Regions from separate parts of the Lysinibacillus sp. FSL P2-0066 genome, predicted to be linked through region 3. Evidence: riboswitches for the same ligand, from Rfam matches in the RefSeq annotation. Region 3 holds a riboswitch; each other region holds the start of a gene.

Region 1 (10,833 bases), 1.8 Mb from region 3:
CCTCTTTGCGAAGTGCTAATGCAATTTGATAAGCGACATCTTGACGGGAAAGATCATCGCGCACAAAGGACCAATTTAATATCGTTACTGGCCCTGTCAGCATGCCCTTTACAAATCGCTTTGTTAGGCTTTGAGCATAGGCTGATTCTTTTACGGTAATTGGTGAGGCCCACGCAACATCTCCATAAATGATCGGAGGCTTCACACAGCGTGACCCGTATGAAACGACCCATGCTTTTTCTGTAAAGGCAAAGCCAGTCAATTTTTCACCAAAATATTCTACCATGTCTGTACGCTCAAATTCACCATGAACAAGTACATCGATATCTAATTCCTCTTGTATAGTGATCCAGCGCTTTGTTTCGTCTTCTAAAAATGTTTCATAGGCTTCATTCGATAATTGTTTCTTTCGCCACGCATTACGATTTCTTTTCACTTCATCTGATTGCGGGAAGCTACCGATTGTAGTTGTTGGAAACAGCGGTAATCCTAAGGCTTGTTGTTGGATCGTTTGTCGCTTCGTAAAATTACTGTGTCGTTCAAAATCTTGCTTTGTCACAGTTTGAACGGCTTGATGAATTAACTTATTTTGGCGGATTGGATGATTTTTTAGAGCCTCAATCGCCTTCATACTTTCTGAAAAATTATGTTGTAAGGAACCATCTTTATCTCGTCTGAATTTAGTCAGCCCCGTGATTTCTACGATTTTCTCATCTGCGAAGGCCAGAGACTGCTTTAAAACAGGGTCAAGATCATTTTCAAGAGAGGTTGTGATTGGAACGTGCTGTAGGTTACTTGATGGTTGAATCCATAGTTCAGCAGCATGACTTAGCTGTTCAATGGCTTGAATTGTCGCATTGACCTCCGCCAGGTTTGAACGCCAAATATCACGGCCATTCACTACCCCTATTCCTAATACTTTATCCTGCGGGAAACCAAATTGACGAAGTGACGCCATATTTCCTTTATAGCCATGAACAAAGTCCAAACCGAATCCTTGAACAGGCAATGTACTTAATGCTTCATAGGCACTTAAAGCTTCGAAATAAGTCTGTAGCATTATTTTAGCCTCAGGAACGGCAGTGGCTAACTGGTCATACATTTCTTTCACCAGCTTTATCTCTGCTGGATCAAGTGTTAAGACGAGGGATGGCTCTTCTAGCTGAATCCAAGTGGCACCTGCATCCACTAATTCTTTTAATACCTGCGTATAGAGTGGTAATAAAGCTAATAAGTACTCAACCTGTGTTAATTTGTTGTAGCCTTTCGTTAACTTATAAAATGTATAGGGACCAATTAGTGTCGGCTTCGCAATGATACCGAAAGTTTCCTTCGCCTCTAAAAAGTCGGCTAACACTTTATTTTCTGTTAGTTGTAAGGCTTGTCCCTCATACTCTGGAACAATGTAATGATAATTTGTATTAAACCATTTTGTCATTTCACTAGCTACGGCTGTTTTGTCTCCTCTTGCTACACTGAAGTAGGTATGAAAATCGACTTTACCACCTTGCCAGTTAAAGCGCTTTGGAACTAAACCAAACATCAAAGCTGTATCTAACATTCTATCGTAAAACGTAAAGTCGCCAACTGTCACCATATCGATTCCAAGTTGCAGCTGCTTGTTTATTCTTGATAAACGGATTTTCTTTAATTTTTCCTCAAAGTCCTCCTCAGAAAGTTCATTGCGCCAAAATGCTTCTAGTGCTTTTTTCCATTCGCGTTCCTCCCCTATATAGGGATAACCGATCAATGTACTTGTATAGTTCATGTTTTTAAGCTCCTTTTTTAGAAAAAATAAAAAGCCATTCTCCTATTAGGAAAATGGCTGCATGTTAAAATTAATAATGCTAAAACAATACGAAAAAGTATCTACTTTCGCATAAACGTTATCGCACAGTGCCTATTTGGTCACTTTTCACCACCTATTTCCACGTAGGTATTTGGTGTGTACTAGAAATTGGCAGGTCTCCTGGCTTTCCATCAACACGCCTCACAGCCTTCCCAGTTTCTCCAGTGGCATTTGTGATTTGCTCCGAATTACAGTTGCGGGACAGCGTCGGATTTGCACCGACTTCCCTTTTAAGCCAAACTTTCATTTGGCACCAAGTCTTACACAATATTCAATTATGCTCCTACTATAGCACACATTTCAGAATAGTAGAAATTATTTTTCAACTATTATATAAATTCACTAGCGTCGCATTAAAATAATTCAACGTTTCCATTAAGTCTGAATTTTCTGTAATCCAATCCTGACATAAAAAAATCCTTTATAATGGTTGGGCGGTAGTAAACCATCCAAATCCAAAATAAAGGACATACGCATGGACAAGTTTACACGAAAAACATCATTTGAACAATGGTTTTCACCTATTTCTTCTACACAAATGGAAAAATTAGTTGAAAATCATCAATTAAATTACTTTACAAAGAAGCTTCACATCGCTTCATTCTTAAGATTATTACTGTTTGCCCAGCTGAATGAAACCGAAAGTCTACGTGCTATCAGTGATACGCTGTTATCAGACGACTTACAAAAAGCAACGTATTTAGAGTCCATCAGTTTTTCGCAGTTAGGTCGACGATTAAATCAAGTACCATCTGAGTTTTTCCAACACATTTTTCTAGACTTAGTCACGCAAATTCATGAGAAAACACTTTTTGAGCAGCGTCGAATCATCACAACACCACTGAAAATCATTGATTCCAGCACATTGCCATTGAACTTAAAAAATCATAGGTGGGCTGAATTCCGTAAAACAAAATCAGGTGTGAAGTTACATTTGCGCCTTGTTTATCTAGAAAAAGGTTGTTCGTACCCTGATAAAGCGGTGTTAACGAACGCGAAAGAACATGATCGTGGTCAGCTTGAAATTCTCGTTGATGACAAGGAATGCATGTACGTGTTTGACCGAGGCTACTTAGATTATGAGCGTTTTGACCGCATGACAGATGATGGATTTTTCTTTGTCTCACGCTTACGAAAAAACGCCGTAACACGTGTGGTTGAATCGTTTGAAGTATCTGAACAGTCATCTGTGTTATCGGATGAAATGATTCTGATTGGCAACACGCAAAATCGTGCTGAAAATGTATTTCGCCGTATCGAAATACTGGATCCAAATGGTAAAGAGCTATATCTGATAACAAATCGTTTTGATTTAAGTGCAGATGAAGTCGCTGAACTGTATAAGTCACGCTGGGCAATTGAGCTGTTTTTCAAGTGGATGAAACAGCATCTGAACATTAAAAAGTTCTACGGGCAAAGCGAGCAAGCTGTGCACAATCAGGTGTTCATTGCGATGATCGTATACTGCTTAAACGTGCTAGCACAGCTTCACACAAACAGTTCACGGACGTATCTACAAATTAGTAGGTACTTAAAAGCAGTACTATGGAAACCGGCACGTATTTGGCTTCGGAAAATAGAAGGAAATACAGTACCATAAGGATTTTGAATCCTCAGTTGCCCCAGTCAAAGGTTATAGTAAAAAAAGGGTGTTTACTACTTTTGTTTAAGTGTCTTTCAATTTCTTAAAAACGCAAGAAATTGAAAACAGAAAATTCAATCAAAATTCATGCGACGTTAGTGATATAAATTATTTCTATAAATATTATAGGAATTATTGTATCGTACTGAATGAAAATAAGGTTACATTGTATTCTGTAAAAGACAATTATGAGAGGACTGATGAATGGACAATGAAGAACTAAACTATATTTTTATTTGAATTGAATGATTTCAAACACAAAATATAGGGTTAGTCTATCCATTTTTAACAATCAGTTTGCATTTTATTTGTCATGACACAAATGGCAAATCGCATTTATTCAGTGAAAGACTAATCCTTCCAATGCACAATTGGAGGGATTTTTTCTTGCTTTCATAGTTGATTTTGTACCTTTCATTTACTCATAAAGGGAGAGGAAAAATATGAGCGATTCAGAAACTATTGTGACGCATGTAACACTCCGTATAAGTCGTTAATATCCATCTGCTTATACGGAGAAATAAAACATAGATGGATAGACCGACTTTGTATGAAAAGTAAACTGTTGTAATACAAAGGAGGAATTATCATGTCCATTATACAAGTACAAAACCTAACTTTTTCTTATCCAAGCAGCTTTGACAATATTTTTGAGAATGTCAACTTTCAAATCGATACGGATTGGAAACTTGGATTTATCGGTAGAAACGGGCGAGGTAAAACAACATTCTTTCAGTTGTTATTAGGAAAATATGAGTATAGCGGAAAAATCATCTCTTCTGTAGACTTTACTTATTTCCCCTACCCTGTTTCAGATCCAAATAAATATACCCACGAAATATTTGAGGAAATTTGTCCTCAGGCAGAGGATTGGGAATGTCTACGTGAAATAGCTTACCTACATGTAGATGCAGAGGTCATGTATCGACCTTTTAAAACATTATCCAATGGCGAGCAAACAAAGGTGCTGCTTGCTGCGTTGTTTTTGACAGAGGGTCAATTTTTATTAATTGATGAGCCAACCAATCATCTAGACACGGATGCACGAAAGACGGTTTCAGATTATCTTCGCAGGAAAAAAGGATTTATTTTAATTTCACATGACAGAAGCTTTTTAGATGGCTGTGTTGACCATATCCTATCGATCAATAGAGCCAATATTGACGTTCAAAGTGGAAATTATTCTTCTTGGAAGTTAAATTTTGATCGTCAGCAGGAACACGAAGAAGTAACCAATCAACGACTGCAAAAAGATATCGACCGATTAAAACAATCCTCAAAGCGTTCGTCAGGTTGGTCTAATCAAGTGGAAGCCTCCAAAAACGGCACAACCAATTCAGGTTCCAAACTGGACAAAGGCTTTGTTGGACATAAAGCAGCCAAAATGATGAAACGAGCGAAGAACCTGGAATCCAGACAACAAAGAGCTATTGAGGAAAAATCAAAACTGCTAAAAAATGTTGAAAAAACCGAGTCATTGAAAGTAGAGCCATTGGCATATCCATCAAAAGAAATGGTTGTTGTCACGGATGTATCGATTCGGTACGATGACCATATCGTGAATAAGCCTATTAGCTTCAAAGTGGCACAAGGGGATCGAGTTGTTTTAGATGGCAAAAATGGAAGCGGAAAAAGTAGTATGTTAAAACTTATTCTAGGTAAGCCCATCCAACATACAGGCTCCATCAAGTTAGCTTCAGGTCTAGTCATTTCCTATGTTCAGCAGGATACATCCCATTTAAAGGGATTGCTTTCGGAATTTATTGAAGAGCATGGTATTGATGAGACGTTATTTAAATCAATCCTGCGCAAGATGGATTTTGAGCGTATTCAATTTGAGAAGGATATCTCTCATTATTCCGGTGGGCAAAAGAAAAAGCTGCTAATTGCTAAAAGCTTGTGTGAGAAGGCTCATTTATATATTTGAGATGAACCACTCAATTTTATTGATATCTATTCACGCATGCAGATTGAAGAGCTCATAAAAAGCTCTCATCTCACAATGGTGATTGTTGAGCATGATCAGGCATTTCAACAAACTGTAGCAACGAAAACGATAGCGATGTCGTAAAGAGAAGAATCCATTTTATGGATTCTTCCTTTTTAATGATATTGAAACCAATGAACCCATTTAGTAGTTGTCTCTTTCACGATATATAGCTCACCTAGTGATGCACTTTGCGCTGGCAGTAATCTTGGAAACCTTAATCGAACAAACCAGGAGTGATTAGCCACATTTTCTCCACAGAAGTTCACCGCCATTTTATAGTAATTCTTCTCCATGCCAGTTAATATTGGCATGGGCTTTATCACCTCAATTTGCCACTCCTGATAATTAGGGCTTGAGCCATATACTTTTGGAATGATGTCAGCTAATGCTTGACTAAGCTCGTCTTTGTCTTTCTCCGTTGTTTTCATCAATACATCTGGATTTGGACATATGAAGCCTTCAGGTTCTGATCCCGAAGTAGCTGTTGGAAATAACAAAAGCATACATAAAAAGGGCATTATTATTTTTTCCATTGTTCAACTCCCTTTCTTTAAAAATGCTCGATAATTTACTGTGATTGGTGCACTCTATAAAGTATCATCCTGCAGAAAGGTCACTATTCCATGAAAAAATTTGCTTATGTTTTAATGGCTATCTTAACTATATTGATTCTGCCATGTAAGATCTATGCGCAAAGTGAACAAACTGATGATCAACTAATCAGGGACACATTCATTACAATCCTTAATCCATTTATCGAAAAGGAAATTGATCATTACTACGGATATCCTAAGCAGTATGGCTTGTATGATGTGAAAATTTTAAAGATTGTCAAAGAAAGTCAGTTTAGCTTTAAAGTTAGCGTGGAAGTTACCACCTTTGAGCATGCACATTCCCCGCCTTATAGTAAGGAAATCATTACATTTGAAATCAGTCCAAGTGGGGTCAGCACAATTCGCTATATACATGAGGCGGATGATGTAGAAAAAGCAATAGACGCATTTTATAGGGCAACACTGTTAGATATACAGCAGAGTTTTAAGCTGGACTTATCATCGTATACTTCCTACCGATACGATCAATTGCAATATCAAGCTGAAATAAATCATGATATGAAACCCCTTGCTACGATTGCAGAGGAAATAGTGACCACCATTTTATTTCCTGAGCGAAAGATACCATACAAAAATGTCATAGACCCTGTCACCTACATCAAGGGTGATACAGGCTATATGCTCTTTAAAAGGGCGGATGGTACAAATGTAAGCTATCAACTGCAAAAGAAAGACGGCACATGGATCGTAACAGATAAAGCAAGTAAACCAGGTAGGAAAATGGAGGATCTGTTGCCTTGGTATATATAGAAAAAATGAAGCCAACTGATTCCATCAGTTAGGCTTCATTCTTTAAGAGTATTTGCATCATACTTTTTATAATGCCCATGTGTAGACTTTCATGGTTCATATGAAAGACAACCATATCCCCCAATGTTTTCATACCTAAAAAAGGCTCTTTTAGCGGTTCATGTAAATGTCCCGCACAAGCTTGTTCAATAAGTATAGGTTGTTCCTCTAGGAGCTTAATGATTTGATCCATTGGTGGCGGTTGCTCAGTCCAGTTATCCGGATTACTGCCACTAGGAAACATGACATGATAGGATAGGGGCAAATGCCTTTCTTGTGAAACAGCTGGAAAAACGGTATGATCCCAACCAACTAATAGATGACCAGCATTCCAACGAATAGTGTTTTTATGTCCAATGGGTATCTGATCAACAATATTCTCAGGGATTGTACGTAGAAATTCAACAGTCCAATTACGCCACATTTTCATTTGCTTAAATAATTGTGCTTCGTTCATATACTAGCTCCCTTTCTACACGTTTTAAGTTATATTCAATACCATGGATTAAATTAATTTATAGTAAATTACGGTTGCTTCTAATTCTCCATCTGGTGAAATAGTATATTGCGGAATTTTCCCTACTTCTTGATAATCTAATGATTTATATAATTTATTAGAAGGATCCCCTTCTCTCGTATCTAAAACTAGCAAGGAGCGGTTTTCTTGTTTTGCTCGTTCCTCTGCTTGTTGCATCAGCGCTCGTCCAATACCGTTGCGTCTAAAGTTGGGATGTGTCATTAACTTGCAAATTTCAGCACGATGAATGCCATTTGGTTTGCTAGTTAAATGCAATTGAATACTACCTGCAATTTCATTATTTATTTTCGCAATGAACAGTAAGACATCTGACGCTAAGACAGATTGCCAATATTTTATCGCTTGTTCTTGTGTGAGTGGAGGTAAAAAACCTACGGATGCTCCTTCATCTACGACCATAATCAATAATTCAGTAAGCCTCTCCAAATCTTGCTCAATATGGTGAAGCTCAATTATTTCAATCTTTTGCATGCCGAAAGCATCTCCTTTTTATAAAATTATTACCTACTATTAAAACAGAAATTACTTTTCCGAAATCGTTTCTAAACGTTGAGTAAGAACTCGTTGTATTTTCTATAAAATTTTTCTGGCACAGCGAGATCAATTTCAGCTAATTTTGCCTCTATAGATTCAAAGAATTTTATACATTCTTGTTTCCTATTTTGTTGAATTAAGAATTCTAACAATTGAAACATATACTGTTCATTGTATTCGTCTAGCTCTAATAGCTTTTGTAGGCAATTATACTTTAATAAAGTATGGGCAGCGTCTATACGTGCAATATACTGTTCAAGCACATGTAATACAGATTGCTTTAAGCGAAGCCTGATTTGATTAACCCATAAATACTCCTCATCTATTAAAAAATCACCCTCATAGCAATTCAATAACTGCTGAATGGATTTCTCATCATGTTGATCCTGCTCCAATAGTTGATTCAGCTCATCATAATCAGTTTGAATTTCCGCATTTAATTTATAGTGATTATTGACCAAGAGTATGGGATCTTGAATACCATTGTCCTTTAATATCTTTCTTAAATGATAAATAGTTGTATGTAAATTACTAGCTGCCTTTTCAAAGTTCAAATCTGGCCACAATTCCTCTAAAAGAACTGCATTTAACATAGGCCGTTTTTGGTGAAATAGTAAATATAAAAATAGTTCACGTACTTTTCTTGTTCGCCACTTAATCACATTATGTTGAACATCCAGTAGATAAAAGCTGCCTAATGTATGCGCATATAATGAGTTTTTCTTCTCATCCCTCGGCGCCACCGTCACGACCATTTTTTTCTGTGCTTTTGTTAACGCATTAATCAGTCGTTTTTCCTGTACTGGCTTTAATAAATAATCTGTTGCTTCTACTTCAAAAGCCTCCACGGCAAATTGTGTATGAGCTGTAACAAAAATGATTTGTAAGGATGGTTGCTTGTGTAGGAGCTGCTTTGCAAGTTGCATACCGTGTGTGTCAATCATTTCAATATCTAAAAACACTACATCAATTATTTCTTTTTCAAGAAACTGGAGGGCCTCAGTTGGATTTGTAAATGTTCCCTTAATGTTAATCTGAAATTGGGCAAGTTGTTTAACCATAATAGATAAAACATCAATGGCCAATTTTTCATCATCAACGATCATTATATTCATGTGACACCACCCTCTGGTAATAAAATGACAATTGTTGTTCCCTTTCCTTCTTCGCTGTAAATTCGTAAACTAGCATTTTTTATTAATTTAAATTTCTTTAATGGATTCATAAAGCCAATTCTTGTACTTTCTTCATTTAGCAATTGGTGCAATTTTTCTTCTGAAATTCCTACACCATTATCATAGATTTTAATTCTTACAAATTGTCCCTCTCTCTGTAGGCTTAATTCTATGGTCCCTCCCTCTACTTTCTTAGAGATACCATGGAACACTGCGTTTTCAATTAAAGGTTGAATGGACAATGCAGGGATTCCTAATTGTATCGATTCGTCAATATCATATTTAATACGTAAACGATCTCCAAAGCGCATTTTTTCAATTGATAAATAGGCTTTTACAAGCTCCATCTCCTCATCGATGGGGACAATGCTATTTCGATAATGAACATTCAGTTTTGCACGGAAATAAGTGGCTAAACAATAAAGAGCTTCACGTGTGTTTTCCATATCTGTATAACTTAAACCAATAATCGTATTAAGTGTGTTATATACAAAATGTGGTGTGACCTGTGAATATAAATAGTTCATTTCTACTTCGATTGCATCGATTGATGATTGTCGAACAGCCAATAAAGATTCAATACGAATAAAAAGTTCATCGGTAGAAATCGGCTTTTGTAGATAATCATTCGCCCCTACTTTTACCGTTTGCAGTAAGTCAGATTGCTTCATAACTGTAGTTAAGATAATTATTGGTAGTTCCAGCATATCATATTGTTTACGTACACGTTTACATAACTCATAACCTGACATCCCATTCATCATTAGGTCGATTAACATACAATCTACATGATTGGTTTTAATATAATCGATCGCATCAAAGCCGTTATCTAAGGCGATCACTGTATATCCCTTTAAACTTAGTGCTTCCGTTAAAGTTTTTATATTGACATGGTTGTCATCTACCACCAGTATTTTTTTATCGCTTCCTTTATAAATAAGGGGCAGTCGAAGCTGTATTTCTGTATCTGTATGTGATGTAATGATAGCTTGTTCATTACTTACGTTTTCTAGTGTTGAGAGGGGCATTGTAAATGTAAATGTTGTCCCTTCCCCTACAGTGCTTGTCACATAAATGTTACCATTTAATTTTTCAACAATATTTTTAGTAATACTTAGTCCCAAACCTAGCCCTTCTTTATTATGATGATTGTTTCCTTGATAAAAGGCGTTAAAAATACGATCTAATTCTTGTGTCGGAATTCCACAGCCTGTATCACTTACTTGGATGACCATCTGCTCCTGTTCAACATGCGCAGTGACTATGATTGTTCCATTTTGTGTAAATTTAATCGCATTATGCAGCAAGTTATATAAAATTTGTTTAAAGCGTAATTCATCCGTGTAGATCTTTGGCAAATCTAAGTTTATCTCTGCTGTTACCCTTACTTGACTATTTTTGGGCATAAGACTACGAATTTCGGCTACTACCTCATGTATAACAGATAGAGATACACTGCGTAGACTAATCCTTACTTCTCCTGTCATTTGATTAGAAGAAAACAATAAATCTTCTACTAAATGACCTATGCGCTGTGTAACGCTATGAATTAGAATAACTTGCTCCTGTTGAGATCGTTTTAATGGTCCTTGAGCACCTTCCATTAAGGATCTGGATATATTTAATATTCCGTTTAGGGGGGCACGGAGTTCATGCGAAGTTTTCAGAAGAAATTCATTCTTCATTTGATTATGTTCAAGCA
Region 2 (10,833 bases), 1.9 Mb from region 3:
ACAATGACACAAAAAATTGCGCACAGTTCTACGAATTTATCGGCAAGCATCGAGGAATTATCTGCGAGTACGAATGAAATTACGCTTGCTGTGGAAGAAGTAGATCAACAAATGGAGAAGACGTCAGAGGGCTTGAAGCAAGCAGCACAATCGGCTAATGATAGTGCTAAATCTATGCAAGAAACCGTTGATGGCATTGAGCGAATTACAGTAGCCACACAAGATGTGTTTGTGCATGCGAAAGATGCTAGCGAGATAGCAGGAAATGGTGCAAATATTTTACATGTGGCAAAAGAGCAAATGCAATTTATTTCCTCTTCAACAGAAAAAACAAGTGGATTGATGCAGCAATTATCCCTTAAAATGTCAGATATTAAATCAATGACAGATATGATTACTACCATTACAGATCAAACAAATCTACTAGCATTAAATGCGGCCATAGAAGCAGCACGCGCTGGGGAGCATGGTAAAGGCTTCGCCGTTGTAGCTGAAGAAGTGCGTCAATTAGCAGAACAATCAAAGCACTCTGCTACGCAAATTGTGGATTTAGTTGTAGGAATAGAAAGTGATACAAAACAAGTAGCCTCATCAGTAGAAGATGATTTGAAAAATGTTCAACAAGGCGTTTATGTCATTGACGAGGCGACAAAATCCTTTGGCACGATTTCACAGCATGTTAGTCAAATGACGAGTCAGCTTGAGGATATTTCGACGACAGCAGAGCAGCTTTCAAGTAGCGCCAATGAAGTGGCATCCACTGTGACAACCATCGCAGCTGGCATGGGCAAGCTATCGAATTATACAGAAGCTGTTTTACATTCAATGGATGAGCAAACAGCCTCAATGCAAGCAGTTAATCATGTCACACAGGATTTAAGTGTCCAAGCGGATAACTTACAAAAGTTAACAAATCAATTTCATGTCTAGGTAAGAAATTGATATTTTCAAGATTTTTTAGCCCTGAAATAACTATCACATATTAATAATTTTATAAGTTTTTTAGTATAATTTTTATCTTCCTGTCACACATTCGAAAAGAGGCTTTTTTACAGACGACCAATTTTCTGTAAAATATGCCTCTTTTTTTATTATTTATTTCATAAACTTGTAAATTAACAGATAAAGAACGGTTGCGTCCATATGGCTCGGAATATTGTTGATCATGGTGTTCTCAGTAAAGCTTGGCTAATTTCCTTCATCGGGAATGAATGATGTACGGGGGAATGGAGGGATAGTGGATCGACTATACCAAATGGTCCTTCCTTTAACAGTTCTTGTACTGTCGCATGTAGGGGTATTCGCTCGCTTTTTACAGGATAATGTGAAGGCTGAGAATATAGCTATTATGTCCAAGTTGCCTGAGCCAACGGGGTGCCAGAGCGTGAAATTTGCAAGATGATATTACGCAATGCCATCATACACTGACATACAAAAGGTGTTCGAGCAAGGTAAAGTAAAAGGAGTCCTTTAGTCTAAATGAAACCATCATTTTTTGTCGTAGCTCTTGTACGTTTGTAATACATTAAATAAACGAGAGCGAAAGGGGACAGATAGTGGGCTTATTTGATGGATTGATCGGCAATGCAAGTGAGGTGAATTTAGAAAAATTACAGCAGGAAGTAAAGGATTTATTAATTCCAAACGAGACAGTCAAGAATGCCTATAAAATTATTAGAGATACGTTTATTTTTACCAATAAGCGATTGATCCTCATTGATAAGCAAGGAGTGACTGGCAAGAAAACGGAGTATCATTCCATTCCCTATAAAAATATCGTTCATTTTTCAGTAGAGACAGCTGGGACATTTGATTTAGATGCAGAGCTCAAAATATGGGTGTCTGGCAGTCCATTACCGATTCAAAAAAACTTCAATAAGGCGACAAATATTTATAAGGTGCAAAGTGTCTTAGCGCGGTATGTATTGGGGACGTGAGGATTCAATAGGTTATGAAAGCCCGCATTTATGTGTGGCTTTTTTTGTTGTAGAGGACTAGCACTTCGTTAATTCGATTAAGTAATACCCTTTCCAACATAGTATAATAAAGCAATAAATAGTCTCTTGAAGAGATAAAGGGGAATCTATAGTGTGGAATATGAAGAAAAGACCTCAATTGAATTTTTAAACGAAGTTGTTTTGAGGGCAGGTGAAAAAATTGAGAAGGTTGAATACCAAGGGCCTATTCAAACAGTAACGATTGTAAGAAGGTCCGCACGTATTTACAAAAAGGTTGCCCAAATCAAAGTAGCAAAGCAGCCAATTTGGAAGACAACTATTCCACAAGAGCTTGTGAAATATAAATTTTCACCCAAAGTAAATCGCCTATTAAATGAACCATTTGAAACGATTCAGGACTGGCTCCAGGAAGGGTGGATAATACGAGAGATTCGTTATCATGTAGATGGTATAAGTATCAAAGATGATGTCTATCGGATGGGTCCCGTCTATCTGTTTGCTCTTAAATATCGTAAAAGTAAAGAACAACAGCAATATGAGCTTCAACTAGAACAGTTACGAAAGCAAGCGGATGACCTACAAATGTCGCCACTGTTTCTACATGCACTGTCAGCGGAAGCAATGCCTCGTTATTGGAGTCGTGTAAAGCAATTAAAGTTTATGCAGTTTTGTATTGCTATGTACCAGCTTGCTCAGCAAAAAGACTTATTTGATTTTAAAGAAATAGGTGCGACATATGAAGATCGAATTGGTGGTTCGAAAATGTTTGATCAGGAGCGAGAGGAATTTTTAGCCCATCTCGCACAATTAGGCATTGATGCCCCGTCTTATGGCCTTGTAAGCTCAGGGAAGATCGTGCCAATCTATTTTACTGGACATGCACAGTCAGAGCTAGCCTCCTATCATCTTGGTGCAGTTCATGCAACAACAGATAATACAGTGTTACAAACGACATTTACAACTTCCAACACGACACTATGGCTTGTGGAAAATAGGGCTATTTTAACACGTATGGCAACGGAAAGTGAATTTCTACGAGAAAGCCATTCATTTGTGCTTTGTTTGGATGGGCAAATTCGATCCGCTCATAAGCAATTTATCAAACAGTTGCTTAAAAGTTCCATACAACAAGTACTGATTTGGACGGATTATGATGAGGCAGGACTAACGATTGCTAAAAAAGCTATTCAGCTTCTTCCTTGTCCCTTTAAAATTATTGGACGAGATTCGCAAATTTTTACGGATATTGAAACTTACGAGCAGTGGCTTCAGCATGAAAATCGTCATGAGCAAGAGCAACAATTGGGAGGAGTGAACGAATGGAAAATGTGGATGTAAATGCACCCATTTCGATTTTTCACAGTGATTATTTTTCAGCTGAATTTATGAAATCAATGCGAGATTTAGCTTCTCTGTCAGCTGTCTTAAAAGACTTAAGCACGGAAAAAATGTATGATTCACCAATGGAAATTATCCGCTTTTTAAATATTATTCAATTATTAAATACGGCATCTTTAGGTATTGGAGATCCGATTGATCATGAAGATACGCTTTATTATCGCTACCGCCATACATATGAGAATGACTCTGAGCCACCGACGCTTCAGTACATTCAACGTGTGCTCCATATTTTAGAACGCAATAATTGGGTTGTAAAGCAGACGCGGCAAATTAAATTAATGGACAGAGGCAAGCGTATGATGGATGGCTTAATTCGTATGGGAAATGATGCACTTGCTTATTATTTACAAGATGATATTGGCCGTTCACTATTTCAGGCAAGACGTGATGCAGAAATTAGTGCAGCCTATGATGATAAAGGCATTTCAGGTGGAAATAAAATTGCGTCGATGATTTATAATGTAGAGCAAGCCGTTGAGCAATTAGAAAATAGACAGCTTGAATTTTTGGCTGATCGCAATGCCTTGCCACAACTAGAAAAAATCAATCAGTTAATGTTGGGGCTAGAGGAAAAAATGACGGAGCGTTTAGCACAATTCCAAACGATAGAGGAAAGTCTTGTAATGAGTGACTTGATGCACCGTGGAACGGCAGCCATTACAAAGGGCACAACATTAAGTTTAAGCGTATTAACTAAATATGTGCGTTTCGTTACGATGCAATTAACACCGATGGAAGAGGCTATTTCCCCTGAAAAAATACGAAATTTCATCTTGGCGATGTATAACCCACCCTTGCATAGTAATATCCCGACAGCACATGATATCTTTAGCTTTATGGAACAAAATCAATATGAAGAAGAAACATTTGATGGCATGTGGATGCCGGTAAAGTTTGCTGCACCTATAGGACATCAAGATATTAATGATGCTATCCATTATTTAGCCACCTATGAGCCAAAACGTGAGGGCGATATCATTGACCGGGAGGAGCCAGAATACAGAGAAGTAGAAATGGTGGGAGATTCCATTGAAGAAATGTTTGATCAAGCTGCTTGGCAAATGACAAAGGCCCAAATCGATACAACGAAAATAGAAAGTTACTTAGATGACCATGGAGAGAGTGAAATAGAGGAATTAATCGTGCAAGCTAGCTCGAACAAATGGCATGATGCCGTTTTATCAATGCTCGCTGTTTCTGCTTTAACGAGCAGTAAAAAAATAGACAGGTCACCTAAAGCGGAGACGGCAAACTTTGAAAAAGAATGGGAGTGGATTAATGATGACGACAAACGATATACCATATATAAGCTCTTTAGCGATGATTGATCATCTAAAAGGCTATTTAACGACAGAGGAAGAATTGGCTTTTATGCAATTACTGTTTTCATCATCTGCCTCTATTAAGGGAGCGAATTATGGTTTGCGTCGGAAGGAGTTAGAAAAATTATTAGGTATAAAAAATGACGACAATGCTTTGCAATCCTTTATAGACCGTGTAAATGGAGCTTTAAATCGCTATTTCAAAATTATTTATGATGAGAGGCGAGATCGTGTTGTTGTCATGATGCGAATCACAGCGAAAAATGCAAAATCTACATTGAGTAGTGAAGCATTGGCGATTTTACTCTATATGTTTTACCAGCAAGAAGTATTAGGCCATGAATTTACATTAGTACATCAAATTTTAGTTGATTTTGGCCATGAGTCTTTAAATGCTAATAGAAGAATGAAAAGTAATATCGACCAATTAAAAAAGGTGGGAGCTGTTGAAGATTATGAAGCATCTTCAGAAGAGGCATATCAATTAACAACAATAGGTGTTCATTTATTCTCCGAATCTTTTTTACGTCGTACAGTTGAATTTGCACAAGAAACAAAGTTGAATAAAGAAGAAGTGATGAAATTTTTTAACCGTTATAACTTACATGTGGAGGAGGACAAAGAATGATTCCTTACGTGTTGAAAATACAGGGTGTACGTGACTATCCACCAACAAGGGTGATACTAGGTGAAGCCGATGAACATGTATTAATAACAGGTCCAAATGGTGTCGGAAAGTCAACATTAACGTTTTGCATAGGGGCTATATTATATTCTGCAAAAGTAGATATTGAAGGGCTACGCTCGAGTAATTTACAAGCAAATGAAGCATGGTATGCGAAATTATCGTTAGTGTTTAAAAATGAAGGCATGACCCGCATTGATGCGCCGCCATTTATTGCATTTGAATTAATTGTACAACAAGCTGTGAAAAATGGTGCCTTGCAAAAAGAGTATCGTATAACAACAGGAGATTCAGAAGATACGTTAACGAACATAACATCTTATACTTCTGGCAATATAGCAGGACGGAATTTCGGAGCTTACAAAGAAGATTTACAAATTAAATATAAAATTGATCCAGATTTGTATCATTTAATTTGGTATCAGCAAGAGGTGAACCAATTTGCCGCCATGAACCCTGAGGAAAGATTTCGTCAATTTAGTAATATGTTTCATATTGCTGATATGCAAAAAGAATGGGAAGCGGCATTAGAAGGAATTAGAGAAGCTAAACAAGAAATCATCCATTTATCGTCCATTGTAAAAACAGCTGAACATAATCTAACCATTGCAGAAAATGATCTCAACGCCTTTTTAAATAATAAAAAACGTATTCTGGAAAACGGTCGTCTGTATTATACATATACAAATGTTCTACTGCAAAAATATTCAAATGAATGCTCTGATACACAAGCTATTCTTCAGCAATTGCAGGAAGAAGAAGCACAAATAGGGACAAAGCAAAAATTACTGTTGCACGAAAAGGAGCGTACAGGTCAACATTTAATTCAAGTAGTGAATGAGTGCGAACAGGTTGAAGCACAAATTATTGAGACAAAGACCTTATTAAATGAGGAAGTACAGCAGGAAAAAACACTACTAGGGCGATATAGTGAGCTTTCTGCACAGCTAGAATCAATTTCCGATAAAGCAAAGCGACTACGTTTCGATGAACAAACAACCTGGGAAAAACAAAAAGCAACAGCGATTCTACTAAAACAAGTTGAAGAGCAAGATAAGCAACTAAAAACAAAAGAACAACAATTAAGAGATAACGAACGACTTTTGAATAGTGAAAGCGCACGAGTGACGATACATTTCGAAAACCTGAAAAAGGATCTAGTGGAAGCACGTAAGATCGTCCATTTATATCAAAGTAGCCGTTTTATTTTAAGTCAACTAGATGCTGCAAATCTCCAGCAACATCAATTTTTAAAGGAAAAACAGTTATTATCTTCCGCCATCCAAGAGAAGCAGAAAATCATCCAGCAGCTACAACAAAATAAAGTAAGATCTGCTCGTCAACAACAAGGACTAGAAGACTTGCATAGACAAGGTATAGAGGCATATACATTACGTGATTTAATTTCGTTGACACCAAGTGCGCCTTTAAAGTTAGAGTCAAGTATTGAAGCGATTAAATACGCTATTTTTTATAATGCGGTGAGCTATAAGCCACTGAATGATTTGTATTATGTTTCATTAAAGCAGCTTATACCGAATCGTATGATTGACAATATCCCTCATTTAGGATTACAAATGCGTAGCGGACTATCTGAGCAACTACAAAACTATGCCAATAAAGCATTGTGGTGGATCGAGCAATTTTTCACTTCGACGCCTCGAATTGAGGCAGGTACGCTTATAGATGAACGTGGTGCTAGAGGCGCACAGGAACAACTGCAATTTATTCTAAGTGATGCAGCTATTCAACAAACCTTACAAGACCAGGCGAGTAACTTAAACAACCTGCAAGAGCGTCAAGTACAGTTAAATGCTCAGTATGATCATAATATCAAGCAAATTAACCAATTGCATGGAGACTTGCGAAAAATTCAACAGGCTGAAAGTACGCTATTGAAGGAAAGCGAACTGCATGCCTATGAAAGTCAACTGAAAGCTTTAACAGAGCAATTGTTAGCAATTTATGATGAGCAAGTGGAAATGGAAGCACAGCGGGAAACAGTTAGAAAACATCAGGCAGCACATTTTCAAGAGCTGCAATTGCTAGAGAAGGAATGCCGCATTTATGAGGAGCTAGGGGCAGTGGCAGAGCAACAAGTCCAGTTACAGCAAATGGAACAAACATTAAAAGAATTACGCAAAACCATTAATGATTCCAAAAGAGAGCATCAGCAATGGACAGAGCAATTGGAGGAGCTGTCCAATGATAAACGTCAACTAAAATTACTAATACAAAATCATGAATCAGAGCTTGAATTAATAAATAGTAATCTAACAAACTGTCGGCTACGTACAGCGAGAGCGCAAGAAAAAATCGAACAATTAGAGGCTAGCCAAGCAAGTCTAGTAATAAAACTACAGGAATTAGAGCATATTTTACCTGTCGAAGCATGTGTTGTTGATGAATCCATCTCCATTAAATGGTCTGAGGCAAGGTTAATTCATGGTAATGCAGAAAAAGCTGCAGCATTCGAAGCGGCACGCCTAGAAAAGGTCAATATTCATGCTGAAGTAAATTTTGAAAAAATGAAAGAAGATTTTGAGCGTAAAAATGCAGAATTAGCAAGTGCTGAAATACTTCTTGAGCAAAATGCGGGTTTTGCAGCAGATTTAGAAGATAAACTAGAAACGACCATTAATATGTATTTAACAAAGATTAATATGTTGTTCCAAAAGTATATGGATATTTTTCATTTTGAGGGACATATCGAAAAAGAAAGAATAGAAGAGAAGGCAGGGCGCATTAAATACTTGCTTTATGTGAAAGCTCGTAAAATCGGTCATCAGGGTACTATGGAGGATGTTAGCTTAAAAGCACGAAATGGCAAAGTAGGTAAAGGTGTCTCAGGAGGGGAGGAATCGTTAAGCTCGCTCCTCTTTGCCTTAGCTTTATTGCAAAACCTCTCGATTGCCCCAAGCTATATCGTACTTGATGAATTTGATAGCGCACTAGATGATGAACGCAAGGACAAAGTATTTCATTTATATGCAAAAGAGTTAAATCGAAAGTTAATTATTTTATCTCCAAAAGCTCATGATAAAACCTATTACGACCATTTTTCCAAGGTATTTATCATTGAACATAATTCATCTATTCCACAAAGTAGGATTGTTGGTTTCCAAAAGGTGTAGGACCATTTCGATGAATGAAATAGTGTTTAAACGAGCAAGAATTGACTTCTAAATGGCACTCCTTTACAATTAATTTAATACTTTAATAGGAATACGAGGTACTCTCGTTTCCTTACCAACTGAATAGCGTGTAGTAATAGGTGTAAATTGCGTGCAATTTGCTTAAAAGGGAAGTCGGTGCGAATCCGACACTGTCCCGCAACTGTAAATGTGAGCGACTTTTCAGTATCCACTGTCAAATGATGGGAAGGAGAAAAGAAGCAATGACCATGAGTCAGGATACCTGCCTGTTACGAGTACACACCATAAACCTACGAGGAATAGGAGGTGGCATGTTGACAAAACAGAATGCTCTGTTCGTCACAGTACGTCAAACGCCCATAGTAAATGAAAGGGTTCACAATCGAACTCGTTCACACATACTTAGGGTTTGTTTGGCATTGTGTGATGAAAGAAGATAAAATGAAGGATTTCCTCAAAAGTAGGGAGTCCTTTTTGTTTTGAAAATATGTACGCAAAGGGGATGCACGTATGACAAATATTCATGGAACGACAACGTTGGAAACGCCTTATGAAGATCTGAACATTTGTAAGCAACCACGCACAGAAGTTGCCAAGAAAGCAAAAACAAGAATGGTGGTCGAATCGCTAATCGATCAATTATTAGCAACGAAGCTGATACGCAACGATCGCTTCTTTGAGCAAATCTTATATAATAAAGAAATTATTTGGATACAAAATGGGGATGTGGACGGTCATCTTTTAGCGAAAGCAGCCATAGCAGATGAACTCAAAACAAAGACGAATAGTTTTATGATGTACATGCCGACCAATCCGATTGTCTATGAGGTCAACGGAGAAGCGTATCACTTAATTACGCGCATTGATTCTACACGCGCAAAGCCCAACCTCGACCGTCTATCATTGGAGCCAAAGCCTGTTTTAAGTGCCGCTCGTGTCAATGACTTATTATGCTCGATTGTCATGCGCTTTTACGAAACATATTTATATGATTTAGCATCTCATCATGACAAACTCATTGCATTTGTGCAGCAGGAATATGCCCAATTTATTGAAGCGGTGCAAGCGTTAAATGATTATCATTTCAACTGGCATCCACGTGGCAACGGTCACGAGCTTTTACTGCAATTAATTGACCATCTCCAACTATTAAAAAGTCGACCAGGAAAGGTACTGATTGATTTTACGAACAAGCATGACTACGTGGTAGTGGAACCCGCTTATTTGATGGACAAACCAACAAAGAAAGCTGTCGGTGCACTATAAAAAACAAGCCCTCCATTTTTGGAGGGCTTGTAATCATTTTATTGCAGGGTAGAGATATATTTACGCCCAACCAAGAAATACCCGCGCTAGAGCGATGAATACCCGCGGAAGCAAGTGAAATACCCGCGCTAGAGCGACTAATACTCGCGGAAGCAAGTGAAATACCCGCGCTCGAGCGATGAATACCCGCGAAAGCAAGCAAAGCCTTCACGCGAACCAAATCACCCCATTTTACAGGCAGTGCATGGCTGCCTGTGCTTCTTGCCACGGAACCGTATATCCTTTGCCCTTTGCACAAAAGATACTGGAGGAACTATACTCAGGGTCGGCATTTTTATCATAGCCAATCTGTGCAATCACCTCCTCTGTATTATGGCACACATCATAGCCATCAAATTGGAGTGTGAGTGCACCCTTCCCATTTGTATAGGCGGCAAAGGTTGCACTGTAGCTCATTAAAGTGGCAACAGGCGCACGACCTGTTAGGATAACATCCGTTTCAGATAAAATCGGGTCATCGAATGTGCCTGCTGCTTGCTGAATATCAGTCATCATACGGCCGATATAGTCGTTTGAAGCCTTCATTTTAAAGCGATAATAGGGTTCTAGTAGTACATTTTGTGCCTGCTCCAGCCCCTGGCGCAGAGCACGGAAACTGGCTTCACGGAAATCTCCCCCTGATGTATGCTCGTTGTGCCCGCGACCTGTTAGAAGTGTAAAATGAATATCTGTTACAGGGAAGCCTGTCAGTAGCCCATGATGGTCACGCTCAAACAGGTGCTTTTCAACAAGGCGCTGATTGCCTATGGATAAATGATCGGCATGACAGGCATTGCTGAAGGTATTACCTGTTCCACGTGGATTTGGCTCCATTAATAAATGAACTTCTGCATAATGCTTGAGGGGCTCGAAATGACCATAGCCCGTTACGGTTGTCGCAATGGTTTCCATATATAAAATTTGCGGCTCACCAAAGGAGACAGCTATTGAAAAACGCGTCATTAATACCTCTGTCAGGACCTCCAATTGAATGGCACCCATAATAT
Region 3 (10,833 bases):
CCATCGATAAGCTGCGGATCAAAGACTTCAGTTAAACTTCGACAAACCCCTTTGCCATACAAGCTTTTAAATGGTGTAAATACATGTGCCGGAATAAAAATACCTTCCAATTCATGCACCTTTTGCTGCAAAGTTTGGCCGTCACAATAAATGCGCTGTGAACTTAAATGGATATTTTTCATATGCTGTGACATCCAGTCTGAGAACTGCTTCATGAGCTCTAGTGTAGGAAAGTAAGCAAGCACATGAATAGGACCATGACAATGTTGATCATAAATTTCGATCTCCGATCCGGGAATCAAAGTTGTTTCCTGAAATTGCAGACCACCTTCTTTTAGTTCTTTCAGTTCTCCGCGTTCAATCATCTTCACCATTTCTTCGATTACTTCAGGGGAGTGACAATCAATGATCCCAATGATGTCTAATCCTTTTCTTGCACTAGCCGTCTCTAAAATTCGTGCTAATGTTAACGTTTTACTGCCAGTAATTTTCACAGCCCTTCCACTAGAAGTACGTCCAATATGAATATGTAAATCCGCATAGAATTCTTTCAATTCAAACACTCCTTTTAGTACGTCTATAAAATGAAAATACCTTACATTACTGCAAGGCATTTCTCACTTCATTATGATGGATGATTTGTAGTAGTGCTATTATTTGACTCAAAAGCGCCAGAACCCTGTGATGGTGTGGAGGAAGGATCATAGGCAACTAATGTTACACCAATCTTTTCTTCAAGTTCATTAATTTTTTCAAGTTGCTGCTTGTCTAATTGTGCAAACTTAATTTCGTTCATGTTCATCAATCCTTTCAATCTTAAAATTCCCCGAAATATAGAAAATATACTCCTTCGCATCATTGTGTTATTGGCTATTCAAATGAACATTGAATAACAAAAAATGACTGACTATCAGTCATTTTTATATTGACATTGTTTTTCTTATTCTGTAACATACTAAATAAGTAAGGCAAAAGTGAGGGATTGCATGTCAAAGGAAGAAAAAATCATTCAAGCCGCCATTGAGGTTTTCAGAGAAAAAGGTATTGAAAAAACAAAGGTTTCAGATATCGTTAAAGCTGCTGGGATCGCTCAAGGAACATTTTATCTTTATTTCCCATCACGCCTTTCTGTTATGCCTGCTATTGCAAAAAATATGGTAGAAAGAATTATCGCTACCTTAGATGAAGGTATTTCAAATCATAAGCCTTTTGAACAACAACTTGAAGAGGTTGTGGAAATGATTTTTTTAATCACGAAAGATTATGGAGATATCGTTGCACTTATTTATGCAGGTATTGCGCAAACTGAGCATTTAAAAGAATGGGAAAATATTTATGCACCTTATTATGACTGGATGAGGCATTTCTTATTATCTGGTCAGCAACAGGGAATGATACGTGATTCTATTGATCCAACGCGTTCTGCTAAACTGATGATTGGTCTAATTGAATCTGCTGCGGAACAAATTTATTTATTTGATGATAGTAAGGATGAAACAATGAAATTGCTCAAGCTTGAGCTTATCGACTTCCTATATCATGCACTTGGCCTACGTCACCCATAAAAGTGACGTTCTCTTTTACTTTAAAAATGACTGAATGTCAGTCATTTAATTGCCTAATAGAAAGGGTTTTAATTATGAAAAAAGAATGGATGTACGTCGTATTAACAAGTTTATTTGAATTGCTTTGGGTATTTGGCTTTAACGTAGCAAGCACATGGTGGCACTGGATAATTATTGTGACAATCATTGCTATAGATTTTCACTTCTTATCAAAGGCTTGTGAAAGCTTACCTACTGGAACAGTCTACGCTATTTTCGCCGGAGCAGGTGCAATCGGTACTACATTAATGGATATTTTCATTTTCGATGGTGAGTTTAATGCCATTAAAGGACTGTTTATGTTTATTTTAGTATTAGGTGTAATTGGTCTAAAGTTAGCAGATAATTCCGCTAAAGAGCAGGATCAAACGAAAGGAGCAAATGTATAATGGGTTGGATGTTTATTATCTTAGCTGCATTGTCTGAAATTATAGGTGTAATCGGCTTACGCTTTTATAGTCAGCATAAAACATTACGAAATTTAATTTTATATATTGGTGGTTTTGGTGTGTCCTTTGCCCTTTTATATGCATCCTTCAACTATTTACAGTTAAGTATTGCCTATGTTGTTTGGGTAGGAATTGGTACTGTTGGAGCTGTACTTGTAAATATCATTTTCTTTGGGGAATCCAAAAATCTATCACGTATTATCAGTATCCTAGCGATTATCATAGGTGTAGCAGGCTTAAAAGCAATATCTTAATGGTTCTACAATAAAGGACGCCTCCGATTTCAGAGTGGCGTCCTTTAATTTAATATGGCATTGCGAAAAAGTATTGGCGTAATTAAGATAAAAACTCATAAATTCCATCCGCAATAAATTCTGCAGGACCACGCATCCAGATATGGTCATTGTCAGCCCATCGTATGACTAAGTCACCACCACTAAGTTGGACTACTATCTCTTCTCCCTTCTGACAAAAACCATTTAATATAGCAGCCACTACCGCTGCACAAGCACCTGTTCCACAGGCCTCTGTTATACCCGTGCCTCGTTCCCAAACTCGACATTTTAAAGCTTTCGCATGAACAACCTCAACGAATTCAACGTTGCTACGATGAGGAAATCTCATATCGTTTGCTATAATACCGCCTAATGTTCTTAATGGTGCTTGCTCGATCGCATTCACAAAAACTACAGTATTCGGATTGCCCAAAAACAAAGCAGTTACCAAAAGAGATTGTTGGGGTAAAGGAAATATCTCATTGATGACAAGCTCATTTGGGTTTCCTAACATCGGAATGTCTTTGCGCAATAAGAGAGGTTTGCCCATATCGACAATCACTTCTATTACGCTATCGTCTTGCACCACTACCTGTGCCAGCATAATGCCCGATTTCGTTTCAATCATAAGCTGCTCTTGTCGCACAATATGACGCTCAAAGATATACTTAGCAACACAGCGAAGACCGTTACCGCAATTTGTCGCCTCAGAGCCATCTTTATTAAAAATACGCATACCACAGTCAGCAGTTTTGGATGGCTGGATAATAATTAACCCATCTGAGCCTATACCTGTATGAACATTGGCTATTTTTTGAGCCAATTCACTAAAGATCTCTTCCTTATAATCATATTGGAAAAGATCAAGATAGATATAGCTGTTGCCAGTACCATGCATTTTCGTAAAAGCTATTTGCATACAGTCACTCCTTAAAGGATGTTTTATGTATCTAATAGAAGATCTTGCTTTTCTATATTTAGCTAAACTTTTTCGTGAATTGTTCAGGAACATATGTAAGATACGGCTTCCCTGTCATTGGATGTGTTTGAATATCCGCAAAAACACCAAATACATCTTGCAGCACTGTTGGCGTAAGCACTTCCTCTGGTGTACCATGACAAACGATTCGCCCTTGCTGTAAAACGTAAATTTGATCGCAATACATAGCAGCAATATTCAAATCATGTAAAGCAGCTACGACGGTTAAATGCAAGGTCTGAATTAAATCCATAAGTTGAAGTTGATGTTGAATATCTAAATGATTCGTTGGCTCATCTAATATTAATACCTGTGCTTGTTGAGCAAGTGCTCTTGCAACCATGACACGCTTTTTCTCGCCACCAGAAAGCGAACTAAAGCTTCGTTTCTCTAAATGCGATATGCCCGTTTGCCTAAGAGCATCTTTAACAATTTGAAAATCTTTCTCTTGATCAAGCTCTAATAGCTTTTTATGTGGCGTTCTTCCCATACTGACTAAATCATGCACAGTGAAATCAAATAATACGGGTGTCTCTTGGCTTACAACAGCCAAATTTTTCGCAATAGCTTTACTTGATTGCTTTAATATATCTTGCTCATTTAATACTACTTTACCGCTTTCAGGTTTTAGCAGACGATACATATTTTTTAACAATGTTGATTTTCCGCTCCCATTAGGACCTATTAATCCAACAAATTGCTTTTCTTTTATTTGAATGCTTACATCATGTAGTATACGCTGATCGTAAATGGAGAATGATACTTGTTTCGCTTCTAATGTCATTGAAATTAATCTCCTTCACCGAATGAATAGTTGTTACGACGGAGAAGCCAAATGAAAAATGGTCCTCCACAAAAAGCTGTAATAATACCAATTGGCATTTCCTGGGGAGCAATGATGATTCGAGCAAAGGCATCTGCCCACACTAAGAATATTCCACCTATTAAAGCACTAATAGGTATCACGTATTTATAATTTGAGCCCACAATTAATCGCACAATATGCGGAATAATCAATCCCACAAAACCTATAGAACCACTAACTGCGACAAGCACACCTGTTAATAGAGATACTAGTAGTATTAACTGAATACGGAATTGCTGAAGATTAACGCCTAATGTCACTGCCGCTTCTTCTCCCAGTAATAGTAAATTTAAATTGCGATAATGTAGCCACAGTAGCCCAAAAACAACAAAGAATACGAAAGCTGGAATCACAATATTATTCCATTTGGCTCCAGCTAAACTACCTAGCATCCAAAACATAACAGCCTTTAAGGCTCCTTCTTGCTTTGACATCATTAAAATAAAATTAGAGATAGCCGTTAAGATAAAGGACACAGCCATACCTGCCAATAGCAAGCGGAAAATAGAGACACGTCCCCCAACACGTGATAAGAAAAAGACAAGTACTATGGCAAGTAATGAACCAAGGAATGCGGATACTGAAAGAGCGTAAATACCTAAAAATGAAAAGGCTCCTAAAATAATCACAGAAGTAGCTCCGACAGCTGCCCCTGAAGAAATCCCTAGAATATACGGGTCTGCTATGGAATTACGTACAAGTGCCTGAATGGCTGCGCCTGCAATGGCTAACCCCGCTCCTACTATAGCAGCTAGCAAAACACGAGGTGCTCTTATTTGCCAGATGATGATTTCCTGAGAGCGACTCCAATCTTGCTCAATCGCATTTTGTATAAAAGGTATTTTAGAGAGAATCACTTTCCAGACATATAACGGTGTAACTGAAACTGAGCCAACCATTACAGCAAAGGTCATTGAAACAATTAAAACCATGAAAAGTACGAAGGAAAATAACATAAATTTTTTATTCATCTGTTTTAATCTCCTACTGAATATTGATGAATGAAGCAATAAAAAAAGGTATCCCATGCGAAAGTGCGCATAGAAATACCCTAGATTAAACAAAGTCAGAAAAATATCCAGCTATTGTCCGTAATTGCTTGCATCCTCGTGGGCATTACAGGTATTACTAAATGGCAGGTCTCCTGGCTTCGATTCACTATCCTATAATTGCCTTCCCATTCTTAAACAGTGGCAAATCATATTATAGGATTCCTCGTTACAGTTGCGGGACAGCGTCGGACTTCCACCGACTTCCCTTTTAAGTGATATTCAAAAATATCACACCAATAGTATTTGAAGTTATAAAATTGTGACGATTCTATCATACATTTTTATAGATAGATAGTCTACTTCAAGCAATTGAGTTAACTTATTTAAATTATAAAGTTGACACAACTACTTTCGTTTTTTACACTAACAGTAATAACTTATAAAACGAGGTGAAATTCATGGCAACCGTTACGCAACATAGTCATCATAAGTTAAGAACTGTTGACATTACCTATATTGGATTATTTTCAACGCTAATGATGGTGGGTGCTAATATCACGTCCTTTGCACCTTTTATGGTAGTTGGTGGTGTACCCATTACGCTTCAAACCTTTTTTGCGATTTTAGCAGGACTTATTCTTGGTAGTAGAAAAGGTGCGCTCGCCTGTACAATTTATATGTGTGTAGGATTGGCAGGAGCTCCTGTCTTTGCTCGTTTCGGTGGTGGAATTGGCCAAATTTTAAGCCCAACCTTTGGGTTTATAATTTCATTTATTTTAGCGGCATTTGTTGCAGGGTTGATTGTTGAACGAAGCGGTACAAAGAAAAGCTTTATCGTAGCTGCTTTGGTAGCAACAGCGATAAATTATTTGATAGGAACAAATTGGATGTTTTTTGCATACAAGCTTTGGGCAAGTGCACCAGAGAATTTTTCATATAAGCTCGCTTGGCTTTGGATGATTCCTCCTCTACCAAAAGATATTATTTTAGCTATTTTTGCTGGTGTCTTCGCCTATAGATTACAAAAAACATTGAAGATCATGCCCATTCAATAGCATATCTTCTCACCTATTTGTGCCAGATGTTTTTCATAGATCATATCCATCGTTTCTGCACATTTATTTGCTACATTAGGAGCAAAGAGTGAGGAGGATATCATATGAAATTCAATAAAAGATGGTCAGTCGGACTATTATCAGTAGTCGCTCTAATTAGTTTATCGGCTTGTACTGAGGAGCAAACAAAACCTGCATCCACTTCTAATGAAGCTGCTGAAAAAATGGATCATTCTACAATGAATCATTCAAGTTCTGGCGAAGTACCCGTAACATTAAAAAAAGCTGAGAATCCGAAATTTCCTGTAGGGAGCACAGCCATAATTACAGATGGACATATGGAAGGTATGAAAGGGGCCGAAGCAACAATAGTAGGTGCCTATAATACAACTGCCTATGTTATTTCCTATGAGCCTACATCTGGTGGAAAGCGAATAGAAAAGCATAAGTGGGTAATTCATGAAGAATTAATTGACCCACAAGAAGCACCACTGGCTCCTGGAACAGAAATAAAAACGGACGCAGCACATATGGAAGGTATGGAAAATGCGACTGTCCTTATTGACGAGGCTGTGCAAACAACTGTATATATGGTTGATTATACTTCCACTACAAATGGTGAAGCCGTAACAAATCATAAATGGGTAACAGAAGAAGAGCTTAGCCCAAAATAATAGAAATAACCTCTACCTTCAATTCTGGTAGAGGTTATTTCTAGCTTTTATGCTCCATTTGCTTTCTATTAGCAGACTTATGCCATTTATAGCCGATGCCCCAAACTGTTTGCAAGTAATCATCCGCCGGAAAACCACTTTTTCTTAATTTTTCTCGTAAATTACGTACATGTGAATCAATGGTACGATCTTCAATCGTTACATCATATCCCCAAACGGCATGAATAAGGTGTTCTCGAGAAAATGCTCTATTTTGATAATCTAAAAAAAGGGCGAGCATGGCAAATTCCTTTGGTGTTAATGGAATTGGCTTATGTTGAAAATATACTTCAAAGGACTCTCTATCTAAACAAAGCCCTTCAAAGTTAATTACTTTTTCTTCAGATTTTGTTCTTCTTAATACAGCATGTATTCGTGCTAACAACTCTTCCTCATCAAAAGGCTTTAAAATGTAGTCATCAGCACCAAGGTTTAAGCCTTTTACAATATCAGCTTGTTCTCCTTTTGCAGTAAGCATAATGATCGGAACATCCCAAAACTTCCTAATTTCCTGGCAAACCTGCCACCCATCCATCTCTGGCATCATAATATCCAAAAGAACTAAATCCACATGCTCTTCTTCTAAAAAATCCAATGCCTCTTGTATAGAAGACATGGCTCTACAAAGAAATAGTGGTTCCAAATAAAGGGTTAATAAATCTAACATTCTTGGTTCATCATCAATGCATAAAATCGTTTTCATTCGTTTCTACTCCTTTAAATGATAATTCAAAAGTAGTCCCTTTATTTATTTCACTTCTAACCTTTATTTCTCCCCCATGTGCTTGTACAAGCTCCTTGACAATAGCAAGCCCAAGTCCAGATCCACCTAAAGCACGACTACGTGATTTTTCCACTCGATAAAACCGATCAAAAATATACGGTAAATCCTTCTTTGGAATTCCTCTACCTGTGTCTTCCACAACGATACTTAAAACGCTATTGTCCTTTTTTACAGTGACGGTAGTCGTATCTCCTGGCGCACAATAGATTAAGGCGTTATTTAATAGATTAATCAGGATTTGCTCAAGTCTTGCTTCATCTGCACATAGTGTTAAACCATTATCACAATGTATAGCCAAATAAATACCTTTATCTTGAAAAGCGGGACTTAATTTTTCTTCAATGCTTGAAAAAAACGATTCTAAATGTAAGCAATGTTTTTCAATCATAAATGAGTTTTCATCCATTTTCGCTAAATCAAATAAGTCTTTGATTAACCGAGAAAGTCTATTTGTTTCTTCTATTATAATAGTTAAATACTTTTGACGATCTTGCTCTGTTAAATCCCGTTTAGCAAGAATATCTGTATAGCCTTTAATAAAGGTTAGCGGTGTACGAAGCTCATGTGCAATACTCGATAAAAATTCCTTACGCTCTTGCCTTAGATGATTTAAATCATTGGACAGAAGCTGTATAGCATTCGATAAATCCCCAAGCTCATCTTTCCCATTCGTAGAAAGAGCGACTGTAAAATCACCCTTACTCATTTTCAATGTAGCCTCTTTCATTTGAATAAGTGGTTTAGCGAGCTTGCGAGATAGAACAATAATGACTGCAATACTGACAAGACCAGATACAATACCAACGATGAGAAAATGCTTATTGAGCCGTTTCATTAATGCATGGATAGAATCGGTATTTTGAAACATAAATACATAGCCAATCGTTCCTTGCTGATTTTGAATAGGGCTTATCGTGGCAATAGATTGAACTTCCTGCCAATTGTCTTGTAAAACCATTCCCTCATACGGTATGTCCCCCTCTATCTCACCAATCAGATTACTGATTTCTAAATGAGGTTGTGAGGAGGCTAGGATTGTCCCTAAATGGTCAGTCACCACGACATCAGTACTTGCTTCTGATTCCATAAGAACAACATGTGCTAGTGTTTCATTATTGAAGTTCTGCTCTAATATAGTACGATGTGAGTTTCCTCTCGCTTGTAAACTCTCTAATTCCTCTTCCACTCTAGAATTCGTCAAGGAAACATGCAAAAAAAACATCATAAATGTTTCAATACAAAACAATGTGATGAAAAAGATAATCCCAAGCTTTAATGATAATTTTCTCATCCTTAACCACCATTTTAGAATTTGTTAAAAGTATATCGTGAAAGTATGAAGATTTCATGCAGAAGTAGCATCTTTCCAAACAAAAAATGCCCATAAGTATATTGTATACTTATGGGTTAGATTTTAATTAAACGTATTTTTTTGCCCAACTTAAGAAGTTATCAATGACTACGTCAAGGAATTTCACTGTACCTTCATCAGTTAAATTGCCTTCTTCATCAAATTTAGTGTGAACAGCACCAATATAAACGTCATTGCCGCTAAGTAAAGGTGAGTTAATGCCTGGAGAGAATAAAATATCACGTAAATGTAATTGTGCTTTTACAGTTCCTAAGTTCCCCATTGATGCACCCATAATGATAGATGGTTTGCCAATCATTACTTTATCTACACGAGATAGCCAATCAATGGCATTGACCATAACCCCTGGAACTGTACCATTATACTCTGGTGTAACCCATAGTACAGCGTCTGCAGCTTTTACTTTTCCTTTAAAATCAAGAACTGCTTGTGGAGCCTCATTTTCAATATCTTGATTATACATTGGTAGGTCCTTTAAGCTTAATACTTCAAGGTCTAACTTTTCTGTATAACGTTTTTGAATAAATTGAGCTAATTGCATATTATAAGATTCTTTACGGATACTACCTACGATTGCTACTACTTTCATGATGTTTCCTCCTAAGTGTACATTATTCATAGTATTTGTATAGTTATTGTATTTTATACCATTTCAATAATAAATGGAAAATTCTTCAACTGGCTTACGATAGCCACGTAATCGACGACTGCTTTCTTTTTCTTTCCCAATAGTAATCATTAAGGCTATTTCATGTGTTTCTGGCACATTGAAAAGCGCACGCATTTTCTGATTATCAAAGCCAATCATTGGACAAGTGTCCCAACCACGATTTTTCGCAGCAAGCATGAATAACATAGCAGACAAAGAAGCATTTCGAATGGCTTCATCTTTCATGAATCCTTCACCGCGATCCTCATAAAAACTTGTATTCTCTGCTACAATATCCTCTAGTTCGCCAGCAGTAATTATGCCTAAATCCACCATACCTTGACTTAGCTCAGCAGTATTTTTATATGCTTCCTTGTCACCTAGTACAAGAATTACACCCGAAGCTGAATGCACTTTATATTGACCATATGCCGCCTCTCTTACCTTTTCTTTCATATCCTCATCAAGTACAACAATATAATTAGCATGCTGTAAGTTAAATGCTGAAGGGGCAAGCTTAACATCCTCCAAAATAGGGCGTATATCTTCTTCAGTCATCTTAACGTCCTTGATAAAATTATTAGCAGAGCGACGCTTATCAATCAGCTTGGAAAATTCCATTTTTTTATCCCCCAATACAGTTATGTATGCATCCAGTGGAGCTTTTCTTTCCCAACTGGATGAAATTGTGTTACTCATATTCTTTATCGAACATAATGGAACTTCTTACAGTGTCAATCGGACGAACAAGACTTTCAATCTGTTCACGTTTTGGTTCTAAAAACGGTGGTAATGACAGCTTTTCTCCTAATGTTTCATATGGCTCATCGCCCATAAATCCTGGACCATCTGTAGCCAATTCAAATAAAATCTGCGGAGCTACTCGTGCATACAATGATTCAAAGAAATGACGATTTACATAGCCAGAAGTGTGGAAACCAAAACTTTCGAAACGTGCAGTCCATTCATCTAATACAGCACGATCCTCTACACGAAAGGCAGCATGGTGAACAGTACCAAAACCTTGACGAGCAACAGGTAACACTGTGTTGTGTTCGACAATAATCTGGGCGCCATTTCCTCCCTCACCTACTTC

The links. A riboswitch is a leader RNA that binds a small molecule or an ion and turns the genes downstream of it on or off. The one in region 3 is predicted to bind cobalamin.
Region 1: linked by a shared signal. The riboswitch ahead of metE (5-methyltetrahydropteroyltriglutamate--homocysteine S-methyltransferase) and the one ahead of MKZ14_RS19990 (iron chelate uptake ABC transporter family permease subunit) in region 3 are both predicted to bind cobalamin.
Region 2: linked by a shared signal. The riboswitch ahead of MKZ14_RS10385 (hypothetical protein) and the one ahead of MKZ14_RS19990 (iron chelate uptake ABC transporter family permease subunit) in region 3 are both predicted to bind cobalamin.

What each region holds. Positions count from the first base shown of each region.
Region 1 covers NZ_CP150202.1:2,252,469-2,263,301, reverse strand. The annotation lists gene metE (5-methyltetrahydropteroyltriglutamate--homocysteine S-methyltransferase) at 1-1,768, opposite strand, end outside; cobalamin riboswitch at 1,942-2,122, opposite strand; gene MKZ14_RS11185 (IS4 family transposase) at 2,325-3,449, shown strand; partial or broken gene MKZ14_RS11180 (Lsa family ABC-F type ribosomal protection protein) at 4,081-5,562, shown strand; gene MKZ14_RS11175 (hypothetical protein) at 5,595-6,014, opposite strand; gene MKZ14_RS11170 (DUF3888 domain-containing protein) at 6,105-6,845, shown strand; gene MKZ14_RS11165 (DinB family protein) at 6,874-7,341, opposite strand; gene MKZ14_RS11160 (GNAT family N-acetyltransferase) at 7,390-7,893, opposite strand; gene MKZ14_RS11155 (response regulator) at 7,965-9,071, opposite strand; gene MKZ14_RS11150 (ATP-binding protein) at 9,068-10,833, opposite strand, start outside.
Region 2 covers NZ_CP150202.1:2,088,662-2,099,494, forward strand. The annotation lists gene MKZ14_RS10355 (methyl-accepting chemotaxis protein) at 1-930, shown strand, start outside; gene MKZ14_RS10360 (PH domain-containing protein) at 1,557-1,937, shown strand; gene MKZ14_RS10365 (DUF2399 domain-containing protein) at 2,091-3,296, shown strand; gene MKZ14_RS10370 (hypothetical protein) at 3,278-4,687, shown strand; gene MKZ14_RS10375 (hypothetical protein) at 4,641-5,309, shown strand; gene MKZ14_RS10380 (hypothetical protein) at 5,306-8,500, shown strand; cobalamin riboswitch at 8,622-8,806, shown strand; gene MKZ14_RS10385 (hypothetical protein) at 9,032-9,787, shown strand; gene MKZ14_RS10390 (translation factor GTPase family protein) at 10,019-10,833, opposite strand, start outside.
Region 3 covers NZ_CP150202.1:4,011,744-4,022,576, forward strand. The annotation lists gene MKZ14_RS19955 (endonuclease Q family protein) at 1-554, opposite strand, end outside; gene MKZ14_RS19960 (hypothetical protein) at 626-796, opposite strand; gene MKZ14_RS19965 (TetR family transcriptional regulator) at 987-1,565, shown strand; gene MKZ14_RS19970 (SMR family transporter) at 1,640-1,993, shown strand; gene MKZ14_RS19975 (SMR family transporter) at 1,993-2,307, shown strand; gene dapF (diaminopimelate epimerase) at 2,390-3,247, opposite strand; gene MKZ14_RS19985 (heme ABC transporter ATP-binding protein) at 3,306-4,091, opposite strand; gene MKZ14_RS19990 (iron chelate uptake ABC transporter family permease subunit) at 4,097-5,143, opposite strand; cobalamin riboswitch at 5,289-5,477, opposite strand; gene MKZ14_RS19995 (biotin transporter BioY) at 5,623-6,219, shown strand; gene MKZ14_RS20000 (YdhK family protein) at 6,324-6,893, shown strand; gene MKZ14_RS20005 (response regulator transcription factor) at 6,934-7,635, opposite strand; gene MKZ14_RS20010 (ATP-binding protein) at 7,613-9,007, opposite strand; gene MKZ14_RS20015 (NADPH-dependent FMN reductase) at 9,135-9,677, opposite strand; gene MKZ14_RS20020 (nitroreductase family protein) at 9,741-10,358, opposite strand; gene MKZ14_RS20025 (ring-cleaving dioxygenase) at 10,429-10,833, opposite strand, start outside.